Casimicrobium huifangae: one gene and its partners. The protein of the gene in region 3 interacts with the protein of the main gene of each other region in a pairwise test. Links are inferred from orthologs where the notes say so. Each region holds a gene or a part of one and is shown on either strand. Other genes may lie near its edges.

Region 1 (7,142 bases), 450 kb from region 3 along the record:
AGCGACCGTTACGGCTTCGTCATCCTCGCCGACGAGTGTTACAGCGAAATCTATTTCGACGAAGGCAATCCGCCAGTGGGCGCCTTGCAGGTGGCGGCCGAGATGGGTCGCACCGATTTCCGCCGCCTGATCGCCATGGGCAGCCTGTCAAAACGCTCCAACGCGCCCGGCCTGCGCTCCGGGTTTGTCGCTGGCGACGCGGCGTTGATGGCTGCGTTCCTCAAGTTGCGTTCCTTCAATGGCTCAGCGATGGCCGGCACGGTAGTGGCAGCCAGTGTTGAAGCATGGAACGACGAGACACACGTTGTCGCCAATCGCGCGGCCTACGCGAAGAAATTCCGAGAGCTGACGCCGCTCCTGGCGAAGCACTTGCCAGTGACGATGCCCGAAGCCGCCTTCTATTGGTGGCTGCCGATTCCGGCCAGCTATCACGGTGACGACGAGCGCTTCACCCGCGAGCTGTTTGCTGCAACCGCGATTACCGTCATCCCTGGTTCATACCTGTCACGCTCCGGCGCCGATGGCGTGAACCCTGGCAAGGGCTATATGCGCATCGCGCTGGTGTCCGAATTCGACGAATGTCGCGAAGCCGTGCAGCGGCTCACAGAATTTTTGTCCCGCTCTGCGGCTGCCCCTGCACACACCGGCGCCAGCGAGCAAGTCACCGCCTGATCCGAACGAAGAAACCATGTCAGATACCTTGCAATCCATCATTGATAACGCGTGGGAAAACCGTGCGTCGCTCTCCCCGGCCAATCCGCCCAAAGATGTCGCCGACGCCGTTGAGGCGGTGATCGCCGACCTCAACAAGGGCCGCAAGCGGGTCGCCGAAAAGATCGACGGCGAGTGGGTGACACACCAGTGGCTCAAGAAAGCCGTCTTGCTGTCATTCCGTCTCAAGGACAACGCGATGATCCATGCAGGTGATCTGGCGTTCTACGACAAGGTACAGACCAAGTTTGCGCACATGAGCGCGGAACAGGTTGCGGCGACTGGCGTGCGCGTGGTGCCGCCGGCCGTCGCTCGCCGCGGCAGCTATCTCGCCAGGAACGTGGTGCTGATGCCCTCCTACGTCAACATCGGGGCCTACGTCGACGAAGGCACCATGGTCGATACCTGGGCGACCGTGGGTTCGTGTGCGCAGATCGGCAAAAACGTGCACCTCTCCGGGGGCGTTGGCATCGGTGGCGTACTGGAGCCGATCCAGGCCAATCCAACCATCATCGAGGACAACTGCTTCATCGGCGCCCGCTCGGAAGTGGTCGAAGGCTGCATCGTCGAGGAAAACTCAGTGCTCGGCATGGGCGTCTACATTGGCAAGAGCACCAAGATTTACAACCGTGCCACTGGCGAAATCAGCTATGGCCGCGTGCCGGCGGGCTCGGTCGTGGTTTCGGGCAGCTTGCCCTCCGCTGACGGCAAGTACAACCTGTACTGCGCTGTGATCGTCAAGCAGGTGGATGCGCAAACGCGCTCGAAGACGAGCATCAACGATCTGCTGCGCGGCGACTGATGTCTGTCTCGATCAAAACTCCGGCCGATATTGAAGGCATGCGGCGCGCCGGACGCATGACGGCTGAAATCCTCGACTACATCGGCCCTTTCGTCAAACCTGGCGTAACGACCGATGAGCTCGATGCTCTTTGCCATCGCTTCATGCTCGATGTGCAAAAGGGCATCGCGGCCAACGTCAACTACACGCCCCCGGGCCATACGCCATTTCCGAAGTCGATCTGCACATCAGTCAATCACGTCGTCTGCCACGGTATTCCAGGCGACAAGAAGCTGAAAGATGGCGACATCATCAACATCGACGTCGCGATGATCGTTGATGGCTATTTCGGTGACACCAGCCGCATGTACTACGTCGGCAAGCCGTCAATCGCCGGCAAGCGCCTGACTGAGGCAACCTACGAGGCCATGTGGCGCGGCATTCGCGTGGTCAAGCCCGGCGCCACGCTGGGCGATATCGGCCACGCCATCCAGAGCTTCGTCGAACCGATGGGGTACTCGGTAGTGCGCGAGTTCTGCGGTCATGGCATTGGCAGGAAATATCACGAAGAACCGCAAGTCCTGCACTACGGCAAACCGGGCACCGGCATGCGCCTGCTGCCGGGCATGATGTTCACCATCGAGCCTATGATCAATGCTGGCCGGCCGGGCATCCGCACGTTGGCCGATGGCTGGACAGCGGTCACCGCCGATCACAGCCTGTCAGCACAATGGGAGCACACCATACTCGTTACGGATACCGGCTTTGAGGTGACAACCTTGTCCGCCGGTAGCCCGCCTCCCCCGCCGCTCGCCTGAACGCAGCATCACCTTGACCGCGACGCTCGCCGACCTGCGCCGCACCTATCAGGCGCATCGCAGCCTGATTTTTGACGCACTCGAGTCAGCAGATCAGGTCGACTTTGCCCTGCGAGCCCACGCACTCGCCGTAGATGACGTGCTCATCCAGCAATGGCACAAGCACGGGCTGAACGAGGCGCCAATCACGCTGCTCGCAGTGGGCGGCTACGCCCGCTTTGAGTTGTTCCCGCACTCCGACGTTGACATTCTGCTGTTGCACGATGGCGCCGACGTCCGTGCGCTGGCCGGCATCGAGGGCTTTCTGAGCGAGGCCTGGGACCTTGGCTTTGAAATTGGCCACAGCGTGCGCAGCGTCGACGAATGCATCGCAGAAGCCGAAGCCGATGTCACCGTCGCCACCTCGCTGCTTGAGCGTCGTGCCATTGTCGGTGCGCCCGGCAATCCGCTGGCGCTGGACCAGCGCTGGCAGCAGGCGTTCGATGTCGACCACTTTGTCAAGGCCAAACGCTTCGAACAACAGCAGCGCTATGCGCGATTCGAGGACACAGCCTATAACCTTGAACCCAATATCAAGGAGAGCCCCGGCGGTTTGCGCGACGTGCAGATGGTGTTGTGGCTGTCCCGTGCCATCACCGGCGCCACATCCCTTGAATCCCTGGTATCACAGGGTTTCCTCAACCGTCCCGAGTGTGATGCGCTGAGCACTGCCTATTGCCAGACAAAGTTCCTGCGGGCTCGGCTGCATCTGCTGGCGAAACGGCGCGAGGACCGCCTGGTATTCGAACTGCAGAACACGCTGGCACAAACGCTCGGCATCGAGCCGGCGGGGGGGTTGCGCGCCAGCGAAATGCTGATGAAGCGCTACTACCAGGCGGCCCGTCAGCTCCGGCTGTTCAACGATATCCTCATTGACGCGCTGACCAGCAACCGCAGTGCGCCGACGACCCCGCTGCCGGGAAGCCGATTCGCCGCCTGCGACGGCAAGCTCGATCTCGTAAATCGCGGGGCCAATCTCACTGCGCTGGAGACCCTGCAGGCGTTTCGCCTGCTCTATCAGGATCGCGCCTACACCAGTTTCACGCCCGAACTGCGGCGGGCAATTGTGCGCGCTTCCACGCGTCTGCCCGAGAACGCCTTCGACAATGACGAGTGCCGTTCGCTGTGCGTGAATTTCCTGCGCGGCGGCCATGGTGTCTACCATGCACTGAAGGCAATGAACGAGCTCGGCGTGCTCGGCAAGCTGGTGCCACCGTGGCAACGCATTGTGGGGCAGATGCAGCACGATCTGTTTCACGTCTACACGGTAGACCAGCACATCCTGATGGTGCTGCGCAACATGCGGCGCTTCGCCGATCCTGCGCACTCGCACGAGTACCCGCTGTGCAGCCAGTTGATGCAGGAATTCCCCGAGCGCGAACTACTTTATCTCGCTTGCATCTTCCACGACATCGCCAAGGGACGTGGTGGGGACCACTCCGAATTGGGCATGGCCGATGCGCGCGACTACTGTACGCAGCTCGGACTGGCCGAAGACCAGGTTGAACTGGTCGCCTGGCTGGTCGAACATCATCTGACCATGTCGGCGTTCGCCCAGAAGCGCGACATCGCTGACCCCGCCGTAGTCAACGAATTCGCAGCCCTGGTCGGTACCGAAAAGCGCCTGCTGGCGCTCTACCTGCTGACGGTTGCTGATGTGCGCGGCACCAGTCCGAAGGTCTGGAACAACTGGAAGGCGCGACTGCTGGAGCAACTGTTCCGCTCGGCACGAACGCTGCTCAACGCCTCGGGCGATACGTCGGTATTTGATGTTCTGGCGGACCGGCTGATCGAGGCACGTCGTCTGCTGGCGCTCTACGCGGTTGACGTCACACGGGCAGAAACCTTTTGGCGTAGCCTCGATTCGGTCTATCTGCAGCGGCATAGCGCCGACGAGATCGCGTGGCATGCCCGCAACTTATTCTTCAGGCAGGAGACTGAGAAACCGGTTGTCAGAACCCGCCTGATGCCCTCGGGTGAAGGCCTGCAGATCATGGTCTACCTGCGCGACCGTGCAGGGCTGTTTGCGCGGATCATGAACGTTTTCGCCCGGTTGAACTTTTCAGTGCTCGACGCGCGGGTTCATACCTCCCGCACCGGCTACGCACTGGACACATTCACCGTGGTTAACCCTGGCTCGGCGGACGTTGCCTATCGCGACATTACCCAGCTTCTCGAACATGCGCTGCTGGAAACGCTGGAAACCGAGGCCCCGCTCAGCGCACCGCCACTGGGCAAACCGACGCGCCAGCAGCGGCATTTCCCCATCACGCCGGTGATCGAGATCACGCCTGACGAACAGGCGCAGCGCTTCGTGCTGGAAATCGTCGCCGCCGACCGCACCGGCCTGCTCGCTCGCATCGCAGCAGTGCTTTCCTCGCGCGGCATTTCGATTCAGACGGCACGCATCAATACGCTGGGCGCGCGTGCCGAGGACGTATTTGTTGTCTCTGGCGGTAGGCTGGCCGAGGAATCGACGCGGATCGAACTCGAAACCGAACTGGCTGAAGCAATTTCCTGACTGGCGCCCAGTGGTAACCGCTATGCGACCAGCGCCGGAAACAGCACGTCAGTGAACCCGAAGCGCGTCAGGTCTTCGACGCGTCGAGGATAAAGCACGCCATCGAGATGGTCGCATTCGTGCTGCACGACCCGCGCGTGAAAGCCATCCACCGTACGGTCAATCAATGCACCTGATGCGTCGCGACCGCTGTAACGCAAGCGGTTGAAGCGCGGCACCTCGCCACGCAGGCCGGGTACCGACAGGCAGCCTTCCCAGCCGGTTGTCCGTTCGTCGCTCAATGGCTCCAGAATCGGGTTGCACAGCACCGTGAACGGGATTTCCGGCGCCTCCGGGTAACGCGGATTCGGACCGGTACCACCAAAAATCACTACGCGCAGATCAACACCGATCTGGGGTGCAGCGATACCGGCGCCGCTCGCTGCACGCATGGTGTCGAGCAAATCGTCAATCAACGCCAGCAAGTCCGGGCTGCCGAACATGGCTTCCGGCACCGCCAGGGCGACACGCAGCAAACGCGGGTCGCCCATCCGCAAAATTTCCCGCACTGCCATCGGCTTCTTCGCTCAGCCCGAGCTGCGGCCGTGATACGCCACCGCAAGCTGCTCAATGATTTGCTGCACGCGACCGATCGCGAGGTCAAGCGTAGCGTCGATGTTTGCGTGCGAAATGGCGCGCATACTGTCACCACACCCGGCAGCCCAGTTGGACACCGCGCACAGATGGGCGTAACGAAGCGAAAGCTCGCGCGCCAGGGCGGCTTCAGGCATGCCAGTCATGCCGACCAGCGTCGCGCCATCGCGCTGCATGCGCGCGATCTCGGCAGCGGTTTCCAGTCGCGGGCCTTGTGTGGCTGCGTAGACGCCACTTGCCACCACCGCGACTGCCGACGCGCCGGCAGCGGCCAGCACCTGGTCTCGCAGTTCATCGCTGTAGGGGCGGGTGAAGTCAACGTGAGTCACCTTGCGGTCGCTGCCATCGCAATAGGTGTGCTCGCGACCATAGGTGTAATCAATGATCTGCTCGGGTACCGCAATGACCCCGGGGCCAACGTTCTGCGCCATGCCTCCGACGGCTGCGACGGCCACGATATCGGTCGCGCCGGATTCACGCAGAGCCCAGATGTTGGCGCGGTAATTGACGCGATGCGGCGCCAGAACGTGACCGGGCCCGTGTCGCGGCAAAAAAAGTACTGGCGCACCGCCGATCTCGCCGACCACCAGCGGCCCCGAGGGATCGCCATAGGGCGTGCGCACAATCTGGCGGCGGACGACATTCATGCGTCCCAGTCCTGCCAGTCCACTGCCACCAATTACCGCCAGCATAAATACGTTCGCTTGAGAGCCATGGGTTAAACCGGTATTCTCGCAGTATTGTCACTCGCGCCGACGGGCGCTCAGGTCCTCACCAGCATGTACCTCACCCGATTGCTGCAATTGATGTCGGAGCGCGAAGCCTCTGACTTGTTCATCTCCGCCGGGGCGCCGATTCACCTGAAGATCAACAACGATACGTTGCCTGTCAGTACGCAGATCATTGATGCGGCGACGGCAAAGAAGATCGCGTACGAGGTGATGAATGAGGAGGAAATTGCCCGCTTCGAGCGCGACTGGGAAATGAACCTCTCGCATATCGAGCCGGAGTTCGGCAATTTCCGCGTCAATATCCTGAAGCAGCGCGGCAGCGTTTCGATGGTGGTGCGTTACATCCGCAGCAACATTCCGTCGTTTGCATCGCTGAATCTGCCACCCGTGCTGCTCGACCTCGCGCTTGAAAAGCGCGGCCTGATTCTGATGGTGGGCTCGACCGGTTCCGGCAAATCGACGTCGCTGTCGGCGATGATCGATCATCGCAATTCCAGCACCACCGGGCACATCCTCACCGTCGAAGACCCGATCGAATACCTGTTGCGTCACAAGCGCTGCGTCGTCAACCAGCGCGAGGTGGGCCACGACACCAGAAGCTACGAGAACGCGCTCGCCAACGCGTTGCGCGAAGCCCCCGATCTGCTGCTGATCGGCGAGGTACGTGATCGCGCAACCATGCAGCACGCCCTGACCCATGCGCTGACCGGTAACCTCTGCCTCACGACGCTGCACGCCACCAACAGCTACCACGCCCTGTCGCGCATCATCAACATGTACCCGCAAGATGCGCGCTCGGGCCTGCTGGCCGACCTCTCCTACGGTCTCAAGGCGATCATCGGCCAGCGTCTGGTGAAAACCAAGAACGGCAGCCTGCAGCCGGCCGTTGAAGTGCTGATCAACACCAA
Region 2 (6,812 bases), 1.4 Mb from region 3 along the record:
CTGGAGCAAGTGCACCAGCAGCGAGTCAGGGTGGAACCGATGCGGTACTGCCCACTCCAAAATAGGCAGGGAAACCTGCCTTTTTTATTGTTGTTTCCGCAAAATTTGCGCTAAGTGTCTGTTTTGACTAAACTTTCCGCCATGTTCTCCGTTAAAAGTTCCGCCGTCGCGAGACTTGTAGCCATCAGCCTGGCACTAGCTGCTGGTCTGGCGCAGGCGGAAATCTACAAATACGTGGACCCGGTCACCGGCACGGTGGAGTACACCAACCAGCCCAAAAAGGGTGCGGTGCGCATGAGCACCGGCGATACGCTTTCCGAAATTCCAACCGGCAACAAACCCAACCGGGGTGGGGCCGTCAAGGTTTCGACCTCGGCCAATGCGAGTGCCGGGACTGCGGCGGCAGCGGTTGATTCCAGCACGCAAAAGACGCGCGACGGTACGCGACGACAGGTCCTTGCTGACGAACTGGCGTCGGAAGAAAAACTGCTGAACGAAGCGCGGGTGTCCTACAACAACGGCAAACCCTTGCCACTGGCCGATGAAGGCCTCGGTTCGCCGAAGTACATCGATCGCGTCAAGCAGATCGAACAGACCATGCGCCATCATGAGCGCAACGTCGCCTCGCTGAAGCAGGAATTGTCGAACCTCAAGCTGTAGCAGCGCGGCTGCACTGCTTCGACAGGCTGGCCCCCTTCTTGCTAAAACGGGGCCATGACGGATACGGCCGGACTCGATCTCATCTCCACTGCGGTGCTGCTGCTCAAGCGCGACCACAGGATCGTCTACGCCAACCCCGCTGCTGAAAACCTGTTTGCGCAATCGCGCCGGCAACTGGTTGGTGCCCGCATTGGTGACGTCCTCCGCGACGCTGACCGCCTGGCGCCCGCCCTCGAACTCGCGCTCACCCATCGCGCCAGCTACACCGAGCAGGAACTTGAACTGCACCTCGCCAGCAAGGCCGCCGGCTCGAATGGCGCCTCGCGCCTGCTGGTCAACTGCACTGCCAGCTTCCTCGACAGCGTGGCGCCCGACGAGCCGCAACTGATCGTCGAGTTCCGCCACATCGACCAGCAGCTGAAAATCGCGCGCGAGGCCAAGATCGCCGAGCAAAATCAGGCCAACCGCGAGCTGGTGCGCAATTTGGCCCACGAAATCAAGAACCCGCTCGGCGGCATTCGTGGCGCTGCGCAGTTGCTCGAAGGCGAGTTGAATGAACCGCAACTGGTGGAGTACACCCAGGTCATCATCGCCGAGGCTGATCGCCTGCAGAATCTGGTCAACCGCCTGCTGACGCCGCACAAGCTGCCGCGTTACGTGCGCACCGACATCCACGTACTGCTTGACCGCGTACTGCAACTGCTGAAGAACGAATTCGGCAGCACGCACGTGATCGAGCCGGATTTCGACGTCAGCCTCCCCGAAGTTGAGTGTGACGCCGAGCAGATCACGCAGGTGCTGCTCAACATCGCCCGCAACGCGTGCCAGTCCACAGCCACTGTCAAGGCACCGCACGTCACCCTGCGTTCGCGTGTCGCCCGCCAGGTGGTGCTGGCCAAGCGACGTTACCGCATGGCGCTGGAAGTCTCGGTTATCGACAACGGCACCGGCATTCCGCTCGACATCCGCGATCGCATTTTTTATCCGCTGTTCACCACGCGCACCGACGGCACCGGCTCCGGTCTCGGCCTGTCGATTGCGCAAACCTTTGTCGCCCAACACTATGGCGCCATCGAGGTGGACAGCGAACCGGGACACACCGAGTTCCGGGTCATCCTGCCCTTCGACCACCCGTCGGAAGCAGACAAGTAGCAGAGAGAGCAAGACATGAAAAACGTGTGGATCGTTGACGACGATCGTTCCATCCGCTGGGTGCTGGAAAAAGCGCTGTCGCGTGAGGGGTTGCCGTGGCGCAGCTTCGAGAACGCGATTGATGTGCAGAACGCGCTGGAGAACGAGACACCCGCCGTGCTGGTCAGCGACGTGCGCATGCCTGGCGAATCCGGTCTCTCGCTGCTGAAGAAGATCAAGGCCGCGCATCCCCAGGTGCCGGTGATCGTGATGACGGCGTTCTCCGATCTCGATACGGCTGTACAGGCGTTTCAGGGCGGTGCCTTCGAGTATCTGCCGAAGCCCTTCGACGTTGAGCAGGCGCTGGACCTGATTCGCCGCGCGGCCGCCGTCACCGAGACGGCACCGAGCAGCGAGGAACGTACAGCGGGCGAGCGTGAAATGCTCGGCAAGGCCGCCGCGATGCAGGATGTCTTCCGCGCCATTGGCCGGCTGTCGCAGTCGCACGTGACCGTGCTGATCACCGGCGAGTCCGGCACCGGCAAGGAGCTGGTTGCCCGCGCGCTGCACGAGCACAGTCCGCGCAAAGGCAAGCCCTTCATCGCCATCAACACTGCAGCGATCCCGAAGGATCTGCTCGAAAGCGAACTCTTCGGGCACGAGCGCGGCTCGTTCACCGGCGCTGCGGCCACGCGGCAGGGCCGCTTCCAGCAGGCCGAGGGCGGCACCCTGTTCCTCGACGAGATCGGCGACATGCCGGCCGACCTGCAGGTGCGTCTGCTGCGCGTGCTGCAGGACGGCGAGTACTACCGCGTTGGTGGCCAGGCGCCGATGAAGTCAAACGTACGCATCATCGCGGCCACCCACCAGAACCTTGACGAGCGCGTGCGGCAAGGCATGTTCCGCGAAGACCTGTTGCATCGCCTCAACGTCGTGCGACTGCGTCTGCCGCCGCTGCGTGAGCGGCGCGAGGATGTGCCGCTGCTGATGAAGCACTTCCTGTCGAAGAGCGCGCAGACGCTGGGCGGCGAGGCAAAGGTGTTGACCGCAGCCGCGATGCAGGTGCTGCAGAACTTCAGCTTCCCCGGCAACGTGCGCCAGCTCGAAAACATCTGCCACTGGATCACGGTGATGGCACCTGGCAGCCAGGTGGATGTCGCCGATCTGCCGCCCGAAGTGCGCGGTGCGGCTGCCGGCAGCACGACAGCGGAAGCGGTCGCCGCCCCCGCCACTGCGGTGCCGCAGGATCGACCGGCGACCGTTCCCGCTGTCATGACAGAAGCCACCGGCGTGACGCCGGGCGCAACCGTTGCGTTCAATGGCAACCATCACGCGTCGGGCTCACCCGCCGTCAGTGGCGACTGGCAACAGGCGCTGGCTGCGGCGCTGGCTGCCGCCATTCAGCACGGCGAACAGGCACCCGGCGAACGCCTCACCCGCGAGTTCGAGACCACCATGATCCGCTCCGCGTTGACGCAGACCAAAGGGCGCCGCATCGAGGCCAGCGAGTGGCTCGGCTGGGGTCGAAACACGCTGACCCGCAAGATTCACGAGTATGGGTTGGATGACGATGTTTGAGTCACCCGCGACGCGTCTGGGCGGCGGCTTCCCCCACGGCCGTCCGTCCCTGGGCTGACGCGCAACCGCACCGGCCGACAACGCTAGGCGAACCGCAGCCGGAGCGTCGCGGGCTGCATCGATGGAAACCGGACGCTCGCCAAGGTTTTCCGACGCCGGTCTGCTATGCTTGCTTGGCAAAATTTTGTCAATATCAATATCAACGTAAGGGGGCATATGAACAAGATTGCACGCGTAGTCCTTTGCGCATCCGTGGCCGCCATGGCTTTTCCAGCTGCCGCCATCTTCCAGAACGGCGGCTTCGAGAGCGGCAATTTCTCCGGCTGGACCACCGGGTCGGGCGTCAACAACGGGCTCACCGGGTCACAGCCGTTTACGGGCAGCAGCCTCAACATCGGCGCTGGCGGCGCTTTTCGTGGCGCCGTGGTGACTGCGGGTCCTGATCTCAAGGGGGCGCCGCTGGCGCTGCCGTACGCCGGCACCGCCACCGCGCGCGTCAACAACACCGCGACCGGCGGCATTGCCAATTTCATCAGCCAGGCCGACACCATCACGAACGCTGACCGCGACAGCAGCGACAACAAATTGCACGTCCGGTTCTCGTATGCCGTGGTGCTCAACGATGGCGGGCACGCCCCCAACGGTCAGCCGTTCTTCTACCTGCGCGTGCGAAACGTGACGAAGAACACCACGCTGTACGAGGATTTCTCGTTCGCTGCACAAACGGGTACGCAGTTTCAACCGGTGCCGAGCCAAAGCGGATGGAGTTATCTGCCGTGGAAAGCGGCTGACGTGATCGTGCCCGATGCCGATCTGGGCGATTCGATCGAGGTTTACCTGTTGGCTTCGGATTGCGAGCCCTCCGCACACGCGGGCTACGCTTATCTCGATGGCTTCGGTTCTTCCGTCGTCACACCAGGCGCAACGGCGGCAACGCCTGTTCCCACGACGAACGAATACACCCTCGGCGCATTGGGCTTGCTGCTGCTGGGCGGTGCATGGTGGTCGCGCCGTCGCGCCTGACCGGCCGCAACCGTCTCCGTGCCTATGATCACCGCCGCGCAGGCGGTGATTTTTTTCGGCCTCCGCAAATCGACACCCGCCCGCCGACGCAGCCATGCCGATGATCACACGCACTGGAATCCTCGTCGCACTCGGCGCTATCGCCCTCAGCGCCGCGCTCGCACCCAGCGCGCTTCGCGCATGGCAGCAACATCGCGAAGTGCAGCGGCTGGAGGCGGCGCGCGCCGCGCTGGCCAACGAAACAGCAGCGCAAAAAGCCGCACTGGCCGAACGGCGCGATGCGGTACTGGCCGAGCTTCGCGCGCTGCAGGGCGCGGGCAAGCACGACGAGGTCATGCGCCTCGCGTCGCGCTATCGTCTGGCGGACGACGCCGACATTCAGTCGATCTTCCGGCTGTCGGCGGCCGCCGTGTCACAACGACAAACGCTGGAGCGCATGCGCGCCCTGGCGGCGACGCAATGCTCCGCCGACGCCGCGATCGCCGCCGTCCAGGCGCTCGATGCCGCGCCGGCGCCAGCCCCCTCGGCTACGGCCGCAACCTGGTCGGCCACGGCGCTGCCGCTGCGCGATTCGCTGGGGGCCATTCGCGCGCAGATTCGACGCGCCCTCGAAACGCCACGCCACGAAGGCGAAGGCGAACACGCGCCCCACGGCGAACACGCGCCGCGCCTGCACCCGTTCGTCATCCAGTCACTGTTGAACGAGCAAGAGACCGGCGTCGTGCCAGCGTGCGTCTGGCGCGTAGCGCGTCAAGCCAACGCCACCGCACCGACGCCAACCAATGCCTGGACAATCTGGCTGGCACCGTCCGCGAACGAGCGCACGCTCGACTTCGGCGTGCTCGCGGCACCCAAGCCCCCCTGACGCGCAGCCCAGCGCAAACGCACTGGCGAAAGCGCCGCACTCCCAGTACGACGGTCAGTCACGAAACCACCACACCCCCGCCTTCTCGGTCACGCAGCCACGGCCTCGATGTCGCGGTAGTAGCGTTCGATGGCGGCGAGGTCGGTCGTGGCCTCGCCGCAGTGCATGAGAGAGGTATCAACGACGATGCGCCGACGCGCAAAGTCGAAGGTGCCGAGCGCGACACAGTATAGAAGCTCAACCGCATGTGCACTGCATGGCTGCGCGTGCCCTCGGGTGCCAGCGCAAAGCGCATGCGCGGCCCGGTGGCAAAGCGCGCTGCCATCTGGCCGACGAAGCCGGTGGACGCCTCGCGGTTGACCGGGAAGTCCCAGTTGCTGGTGTGCGGATAGACGATGATGACGCACTTGTCCGGCATCGGCACCGCGATCTCCAGGCGCCAGCCGCGCTGCCGTAACCAACAGGCGGTCAGGCGCGCCACTTGTGGCGGTGCGCGATTGACGTCACGACTTACTGGAAGGGTAGACACCAACATCACCCCGACCACATAGCTGTTCGGCGCCGAATTTTCGCTTGCTCACCGAGCCGTCGGGTGCTGCGACACGCATCACCGCCATCGCATGCGGGAACTCCGCTGCCCAGCGCAGCATATTGCCCGAATGCGATTGGAGTGCAACGCTAGCGGGCGCGGCTGCCTCCGCCAGCGTCGAGCACGCCAGCAACGCTGCCACCACTGCCAGTGCGACAGATGTTCTTTTCATGTTGATCTCCTCCGGTATGGATGGGTATAGCACGACAACCAATGACAATCAGTGTGGTGATTAGGTCGCCCGTCGAATAGTGCTTTGCCGAAGTTTTTGGGCCGCATGATCGGTCGCCCCACGAACAGATGGCTATCTGCCGCGACATTGACGTGGCCCCCAATTCGCGCTGTTTCATCAGACTTTCGAGCCGGATATTGATCGTGCCGACTACATGCAGTCGAGGCGAAATTCAAGTGTGTACAGCACAATACGGGAATGATTTCCGTCTTGGTTCCCGTCCACCGCCTCCCTCTCGCATGGTTTAACCAGTGCCTCGCATCGATTGAGTACGATCTTGCCCTGCTCGAGAATGCGCATCCAGACCAACCGCCGGCGGAGATAGTTATCGTCAATGACGGCAGCGATCAGACGGACCTTCTCAACTACCTCGAAGGGCGATCAAAGCAGCCGCGCTACCGTGTCGTGCACTCAGCGTCCAATGTAGGCATCCCGGCGGCGCTCAACCTTGGCATTGAGGCTTGCCGCCACGAATTGATTGCCCGCGTCGATTCGGACGACATCACGCTGCCGGGCCGCTTCCTTGCGCAGTGGGAACTGATGCAGACGACGCCGTCGATTGATGTGCTCGGCACGGCGTTGAACTACTACATGCAACAACCAGGCGGTGCCTGGGCCGCAGGACAGCTGGTGCGACACCCGGACGTGATCACGCGCGAGATTGGGCTGCGCAGCCGCTGGTTCATGAACCACGGTACGGTGATGTATCGCAAGTCCGTGCTGACCGCGGTCGG
Region 3 (6,958 bases):
CGCGCGTCACCGCCGAGCCCGCGATGGCCAAGATGACAGCCACCGAGAACGCGCAACGGGTGATCGATGCCGCGCTGCAAATGCACGGTGGCCTGGGCGTCATGGTGGGCAGCAAAGTTGAATCGCTGTATCGAGACATTCGCTCGCTGCGCATCTATGAAGGCGCCACCGAGGTGCAGCAGTTGATCATCGGCAAGCATGTGTTGTCGACGCTCAGTGCGGTCGGGCAATAGGGCAATTGGGGCAAAAGGAGAACTGTTGATGACGACGCAGATGGACCGCTTCGTTCACGACCGCATGCCGGCAGTCGCCGACCTGCCGCAGATGCTCTACGAACTGCCCGAGCTGCAATTTCCCGGCAAGCTCAACGCCGTGGTGGAACTGCTTGATCGGCATGTCGCGGGCGGCGACGGCGAGCGAGTGCTGCTGCGCGACGCGCGCGGCGTGCTGACTTACGCGCAGGTGCTTGACCGCGTCAACCAGACGGCACGAGTGCTGATCGAAGATTTCGGTCTGGTCACAGGAAACCGCGTGCTGCTGCGCGGCGGCAACAGCATTGATATGGCGATTGGCTGGCTGGCCACAGTGAAGGCCGGGCTCATCGCCGTAGCGACCATGCCGCTGTTGCGCGCTCGTGAGTTGACAGCGGTGATCCAGAAAGGCGAGATCGGCTTCGCGCTTTGTGCGCGACCGCTAATGGATGAGTTGACCGCGGCGCAACGCGACTGCCCGATGTTGAAGACCATCCTGAGCTTTGATGACCTGAACGCTCGGGCTACTGGCAAAAGCACTGACTGCCCGGCCGCCGAGACCGATGGCGATGATGTCGCGCTGATGGCCTTCACCAGCGGCACCACGGGCACGCCCAAGGCGGCGCTGCACACCCACCGCGACCTGCTGGCTGCCTGCGAGGCCTGGCCACGACACGTGCTCCGTGCTACACCGGGCGACATCGTTGTCGGCTCGCCGCCGCTGGCGTTCACCTTCGGCCTCGGCGGCTTGCTGGTGTTTCCGATGTGGGCAGGCGCCAGTGTGTACTTCGCCGACGGCGCCTACACGCCGGAGTCGATGGTGGAGACCATTCGCAACGTGGGCGCCACCATCTGCTATACGGCGCCGACTTTCTACCGGCGCATGGCTGTGTTCGCGGAACGAACCAGACTGCCCACGCTGCGTATCTGCGTCAGTGCAGGCGAGGCACTGCCCGATGCCACACGGCAACTCTGGAAGCAGGCGAGCGGGATCGAGATGCTCGACGGCATCGGCGCCACCGAGATGTTCCACATCTTCATCTCCAGCCAGCCCGAGGACGTGCGCCGTGGTGCAATTGGCAAGGTCGTTCCCGGCTATCGTGCGCAGGTGGTCGACGAATCGGGGCAACCGCTGCCGCCTGGAGCCGTGGGCAAGCTCGCCGTGATTGGCCCGACCGGTTGTAAGTACCTCGATGAGCCCCGGCAGAAGAAATACGTCGTCAACGGCTGGAACTACCCCGGCGACTCGTTCATGATGGACGCCGACGGCTACTTCTACTATCAGGCCCGCGACGACGACATGATCATCACCGCGGGCTACAACGTGGCTGGCCCCGAGGTGGAGAATTGCCTTGCGCTGCACGAGGCGGTGGCTGAATGCGCAGTCATCGGCAAGGCCGATGAAGAGCGCGGCATGCTGGTCAAGGCCTATGTGGTGCTAAAGGATGTTGCTGCTGCCAGCGATGCCACGCGGGTAGCGCTGCAGGACTTCGTCAAGGCCAATCTCGCCCCTTACAAATACCCGCGCCAGATCGAATTTGTGACATCGCTGCCGCGCACCGAGACGGGCAAACTGCAGCGCCATCGCCTGCGCGAAATGGAACGCAACGCGTTGATCGCATCGGCATCCGCAACGGCACAGGAGGCAAAACAATCATGAAATTCCTGCAACCGCCCGACTGGCTGCCGCCGAAGGGGTACGCCAACGGCATCGCCGCGCGTGGCACGATGATTTTTGTTGGCGGCCAGATTGGCTGGAATGGCCAGCAGCAGTTCGAAACCGACGATTTCATCGCGCAGACCGCGCAGGCGCTGCGCAACATCCTCGCCGTCCTCCAAGCCGGCGGCGCAGGAGCCGAGCACATGGTGCGCATGACCTGGTACATCATTGATCGTGACGAATACGTTGCCCGGCTCAAGGAACTGGGCGCGGTGTACCGCGAGGTCATGGGCCGCAATTTTCCGGCCATGAGCTGCGTCGAGGTCTCTCGTCTGGTCGAGGCGCGAGCCAAGGTGGAAATAGAGGTGACGGCGGTGCTGCCGGACGCCATCAAGGCCTGATCGCCTTAGCTGTCGTTAGGATTTGTCTTTTCTTCAAAGGCTATGCGCCCGACAACGACTGCTTGACGCATACTCTTCGGCGCTTCTGTCGCCCGGCACCCGTCTGGCATACTGCGGGCAGTGTGTTGCGGCGATTTCGTGTCGCAACTGGCGGGTCACGATAGAGGAGCGTGCATGAAAAAGATTGAAGCAATCATCAAACCGTTCAAGCTCGACGAGGTGCGTGAGGGCCTGGCCGAGGCAGGCATTACCGGCCTGACGGTTACTGAGGTCAAGGGCTTCGGGCGTCAACGCGGCCACACCGAGCTGTACCGCGGTGCGGAATACGTGGTGGACTTTCTGCCCAAGACCAAGGTTGAGCTGATCGTGGGTGACCAGGACGTGGAGCGGGTGGTCGAGGCCATCATCAAGGCTGCGCGCACCGGCAAGATCGGCGATGGCAAGATTTTCGTGTCGGCAGTGGAGCAGGTGGTCCGCATCCGCACGGGAGAAACCGGGGATTCCGCTATCTAGCGGGCAACGAGCCAATCACACTGAGGAGAAACTGGCATGTCGATGATGGAAGAGTTCAAAACCTTTGCCCTGAAAGGCAATGTGATGGATCTGGCCGTGGGCGTCATCATTGGCGGCGCCTTTGGCAAGATCGTCGATTCGGCTGTAGGTGATCTGATCATGCCGATCGTCGGCAAAATCTTCGGCGGCCTCGATTTCTCCAGCATGCTGATCGTGCTCGGCGACAACCCGAACAAGCTGACCGCGCTGGCTGATCTCAAGAAAGCTGGCATCGCCACCTTTGCGTACGGCAACTTCATTACCGTGCTGATCAACTTCATTATCCTGGCCTGGATCATCTTCCTGATGGTCAAGGCCATGAACAAGATGAAGAAGGAAGAACCAGCTGCCCCGGCCGCGCCGGCGCCGACACCCGAAGACGTGCTGCTGCTGCGCGAGATCCGCGACAGCCTCAAGAAATAGGGGCTTCGGGCGCGGCGATGCCGCACCCGTGCGACAGTCTGACTGTCGTCCAAAAAGAAAAACCGACCACTTGGTCGGTTTTTCTTTTGCAGGCCGCTAAACTTGGGGCTTGGGTCTGTGGCTGCCTTGCTGCAGACGGGTTTACGCCCTTGGCTACCCGTAAACACGCGTTCAAAATGCGTGAGACGTGGGTTGAGGGTAACAGTGCGTCATATGCATTTTTCTGCAGTTTTCGATGGTTGCAAATCCTCAAAATTGCTTATACTTGATAACTAAATCGCTGGATTGACCCGGAGATTCATAAGGAGGTTCGAATGGTCAAGGTACTTTGCGCTGCGGTAGCGGCCGCGCTCGCTGCATCGGCAGCACACGCACAACTCAAGGTCGGCCTGACGCTGTCGCTGACCGGTCCGGCGGCCTCGCTGGGCATCCCTGAGAAAAACACGGTTGACCTGATGCCGAAGAAGATCGGCGGACTCGACGTCACCTACGTCGTGCTCGACGATGCATCGGACACTACCAAAGCGGTGACCAACACCAAGAAGCTGATCACCGAAGACAAGGTGGACGTGATCGTTGGTTCGACCACCACGCCGAACGCCATGGCGATGATCGACGTCGTTGCTGAGGGTGAAACCCCGAACATTTCGCTTGGCGGCTCGGCGCGCATCGTCGACATCGCCAATCCGAAGACCAGGTGGGTGTTCAAGGTTTCGCAGCATGACTCGCTGATGGCCGACGCTATCGCGGTTCACGCCAAAGCGGCCGGCATCAAGACGATGGGCTTCATTGGCTACAACGACGCCTACGGCGAGGGCTGGCTGGTTGAAATGAAGCGTTCGGCAGAAACGGCCGGTATCAAGCTTGATCCGATCGAGCGCTTTAACCGTACTGATGCCAGCACCACTGGCCAGACGCTCAAACTGATCTCGGCCAAGCCTGATGCCATTCTGATCGTCGGCTCCGGCACGCCGGCTGCCACGCCGCATAAAGAGCTGGTCGCGCGCGGCTACAAGGGCCGTCTGTATCAGACGCACGGCGTCGGCAACTCGGACTTCCTGCGCGTCGTCGGCAAGGACGGCAACGGCGCCTTCCTGCCTGCCGGCCCGATGCTCGCTTATGAGCAACTGCCGGACAGCAACCCGATCAAGAAAGTCGCCAAGGACTACATCACGCAGTACGAAGCCAAGTTCGGTCCGCGCACGACCTTCGGCGGCCACGCCTGGGACTCGTACCTCGTGCTCGACAAGGCGGTTCCGGTCGCGCTCAAGTCTGGCGCCAAGCCTGGCACCAAGGAGTTCCGCGCCGCACTGCGCAATGCGCTGGAGAACACCAAGGAAGTGGTCGGCGTGCACGGCGTGTTCAACATGTCCGCGACCGAACACAACGGCCTCGATAACCGTGGCCGCACGATGTTCATGATCAAGGACGGCAAGTGGGCGCTGGCGACGAAGTAACGTCGGTCTAGCGTCACTGAGGATGGGGCGATCCGGGATACCGGTTCGCCCTTTTTTTGAGGTTCGCCGACCGTCGCGGGCCTTGTCAGAATATCCGTCCCCGTTGCCGACTGCCGAAAGCTGACCGATGGACTTTTCAATTGCTGCGCTGCTTGCCCAGGATGGCCTGACCAATGGCGCCATTTACTGCCTGCTGGCGCTCGCACTGGTGCTGGTATTCGCGGTGACGCGGGTGATCTTTGTGCCGCAGGGTGAGTTCGTCGCCTTCACGGTGCTGACACTGGCGGCGTTCGAGCAGAACAAGCTGCCCGGCACCGTCTGGCTGCTGCTGGCGCTGGGCGTGACGGCCGCCGTGGCGGAGGTGTTGACCTACCGCAGCGATGTGCGGCGCATGCTGCGCGCGATGGCTGGCTCGGCGCTGCCCAGCATGGTCGCTGCAGCGCTGGTGTGGGGCGTGCATGCCATGCAGGCGGGTTTTCTGCTGCAGGTGCTGGCAACGGTGCTGGCAGTCACCGCGATGGGGCCAGCCGTGTATCGGCTGGCGTTCCAGCCGGTGGCGACGGCGCCGGTGCTGACGCTCCTGATCGTTTCGGTCGCGGTTCACTTCGTGCTGACCGGGCTCGGCCTGCTGTTCTTTGGCGCAGAAGGCGCCCGCACCTCAGCGTTCACCAACGAGACATTCAGCATCGGTGGCATCAACATCTCCGGCCAGAGCCTGCTGGTCTACGCTTTTACCGCCGTGCTGGTGGTGGCGATGGGGCTGTTCTTCAAATACACGCTGTTCGGCAAGGCGCTTCGCGCCACGGCCGCGAACCGCACTGGCGCCCGCCTGGTCGGCGTCAGCCCCAACTTCGCCGGCAGCCTGAGCATCACGCTGGCGGCGGCAATCGGCGCCATGTCCGGCCTGCTGATTGGCCCGATCACCACGGTTTACTACGACTCTGGCTTTCTGGTCGGCCTGAAAGGCTTCGTCGGCGCCATCGTGGGCGGATTGGCGAGTTACCCAATCGCCGCTGCTGGCGCGATCTTTGTCGGCCTCATCGAGTCATTTTCATCGTTCTGGGCCAGCGCCTACAAGGAGGTGATCGTCTTCACGCTGATCCTGCCGATCCTGTTGTGGCGCTCGCTGACCACCCATCACCACGAGGAGGAGTGAGATGAAACCTCGTGTTCTGGTTGCCGCTGCCGTGGCCGTCATCGCTGCGGCGCCGTTGCTGGCGCCGGCCTTCTACGTCACGCTGCTCAACTACATCGGGCTGTACAGCCTGGTAGCACTCGGACTGGTGCTGCTCACTGGCGTCGCCGGGCAAATCAGCTTCGGGCAGGCCGCCTTCGTCGGGCTCGGCGCCTACACCACGGCGGTGCTCACGACCCAATACGGCATGTCGCCATGGATCACGCTGTTCATTGCCATCGCCATCACGCTGGTGATTGGCTACGTGCTGGGCATTATCACGCTGTCGATGGGCGGGCACTACTTGCCCCTGGCCACCATCGCGTGGGGCATTTCGCTCTACTTTCTGATGGGCACCATTGAGAGCTTTGGTGGCTTCACCGGTCTCACCGGCGTGCCCCCGGTATCGATCTTCGGCTACACGCTGGAGAAGGAAGACCACTTCTACTATTTCATATGGCTGGTGGTGCTGGGGGCGCTCTGGTGCGCCGCCAATCTGCTGGATTCGCGGCCCGGCCGCGCGATTCGTGCGCTGAAGCAGGGCAGCACGATGGTGGAGGCGTTCGGTGTGCACCCGGGGCGGATGAAGACGGCCGTGTTTGTCATCGCCGCCGTGCTGGCCTGTTTGTCTGGCTGGCTGTATGCCCACCTGCAGCGCTTTGTGAACCCGACGCCGTTTGGCATCAATCAGGGCATCGAGTACCTGTTCATGGCCGTGGTTGGCGGTGCCGTCAGTGTGTGGGGCGCGGTGCTTGGTGCCACGCTGGTCACGCTGCTCAAGACCTGGCTGCAGGACTTGCTGCCGAAGCTGCTGGGTGAGGCGGGTCAGTTCGAGATCATCGTGTTCGGCGTGTTGCTGGTGCTGTTGCTGCAATACGCCCGCGAAGGCCTGCTGCCGTATCTGCAGCGCTTTGTGCCTTCGCCGAAGCGGCCCTTGCCGGCGGCAGCGGACCACCTGCAGCATCGCAATATGCCGGCTGCCGGCACCCCGGTGCTAGAAGTGGACACCGCACGCAAGACCTTCGGCGGGCTGGTTGCCG

What was found.
Region 1: the proteins of FKL89_RS09335 (region 3) and FKL89_RS11290 interact in binary tests that used the Escherichia coli proteins (3 or more experiments, as listed by UniProt). The link is inferred for Casimicrobium huifangae from one-to-one orthologs.
Region 2: the proteins of FKL89_RS09335 (region 3) and glnL interact in binary tests that used the Escherichia coli proteins (3 or more experiments, as listed by UniProt). The link is inferred for Casimicrobium huifangae from one-to-one orthologs.

What each region holds. Positions count from the first base shown.
Region 1 is NZ_CP041352.1:2,485,984-2,493,125, forward strand. What follows is about bases 2,004-5,096. They hold FKL89_RS11290 ([protein-PII] uridylyltransferase), read left to right. Parts: upstream 2,004-2,323; coding sequence 2,324-4,870; downstream 4,871-5,096. Other genes in these bases: map (type I methionyl aminopeptidase), read left to right, coding at 2,004-2,310; FKL89_RS11295 (peptide deformylase), read right to left, coding at 4,891-5,096. Also shown: dapC (succinyldiaminopimelate transaminase), read left to right, coding at 1-672; dapD (2,3,4,5-tetrahydropyridine-2,6-dicarboxylate N-succinyltransferase), read left to right, coding at 689-1,513; more of map, read left to right, coding at 1,513-2,003; more of FKL89_RS11295, read right to left, coding at 5,097-5,424; FKL89_RS11300 (S-methyl-5'-thioinosine phosphorylase), read right to left, coding at 5,437-6,195; FKL89_RS11305 (PilT/PilU family type 4a pilus ATPase), read left to right, coding at 6,283-7,142.
Region 2 is NZ_CP041352.1:3,427,109-3,433,920, forward strand. What follows is about bases 1-2,763. They hold glnL (nitrogen regulation protein NR(II)), read left to right. Parts: upstream 1-714; coding sequence 715-1,812; downstream 1,813-2,763. Other genes in these bases: FKL89_RS15440 (DUF4124 domain-containing protein), read left to right, coding at 142-660; ntrC (nitrogen regulation protein NR(I)), read left to right, coding at 1,828-2,763. Also shown: more of ntrC, read left to right, coding at 2,764-3,369; FKL89_RS15455 (IPTL-CTERM sorting domain-containing protein), read left to right, coding at 3,586-4,392; FKL89_RS15460 (hypothetical protein), read left to right, coding at 4,493-5,257; FKL89_RS15465 (lysophospholipid acyltransferase family protein), read right to left, coding at 5,316-5,786; FKL89_RS15470 (hypothetical protein), read right to left, coding at 5,761-6,018; FKL89_RS15475 (glycosyltransferase), read left to right, coding at 6,277-6,812.
Region 3 is NZ_CP041352.1:2,036,009-2,042,966, forward strand. Bases 1,247-4,155 are described here. They hold FKL89_RS09335 (P-II family nitrogen regulator), read left to right. Parts: upstream 1,247-2,486; coding sequence 2,487-2,825; downstream 2,826-4,155. Other genes in these bases: FKL89_RS09325 (AMP-binding protein), read left to right, coding at 1,247-1,911; FKL89_RS09330 (RidA family protein), read left to right, coding at 1,908-2,312; mscL (large conductance mechanosensitive channel protein MscL), read left to right, coding at 2,862-3,287; FKL89_RS09345 (ABC transporter substrate-binding protein), read left to right, coding at 3,602-4,155. Also shown: FKL89_RS09320 (acyl-CoA dehydrogenase family protein), read left to right, coding at 1-233; more of FKL89_RS09325, read left to right, coding at 262-1,246; more of FKL89_RS09345, read left to right, coding at 4,156-4,744; FKL89_RS09350 (branched-chain amino acid ABC transporter permease), read left to right, coding at 4,872-5,900; FKL89_RS09355 (branched-chain amino acid ABC transporter ATP-binding protein/permease), read left to right, coding at 5,902-6,958. UniProt on the Escherichia coli protein: P-II indirectly controls the transcription of the glutamine synthetase gene (glnA). P-II prevents NR-II-catalyzed conversion of NR-I to NR-I-phosphate, the transcriptional activator of GlnA. When P-II is uridylylated to P-II-UMP, these events are reversed.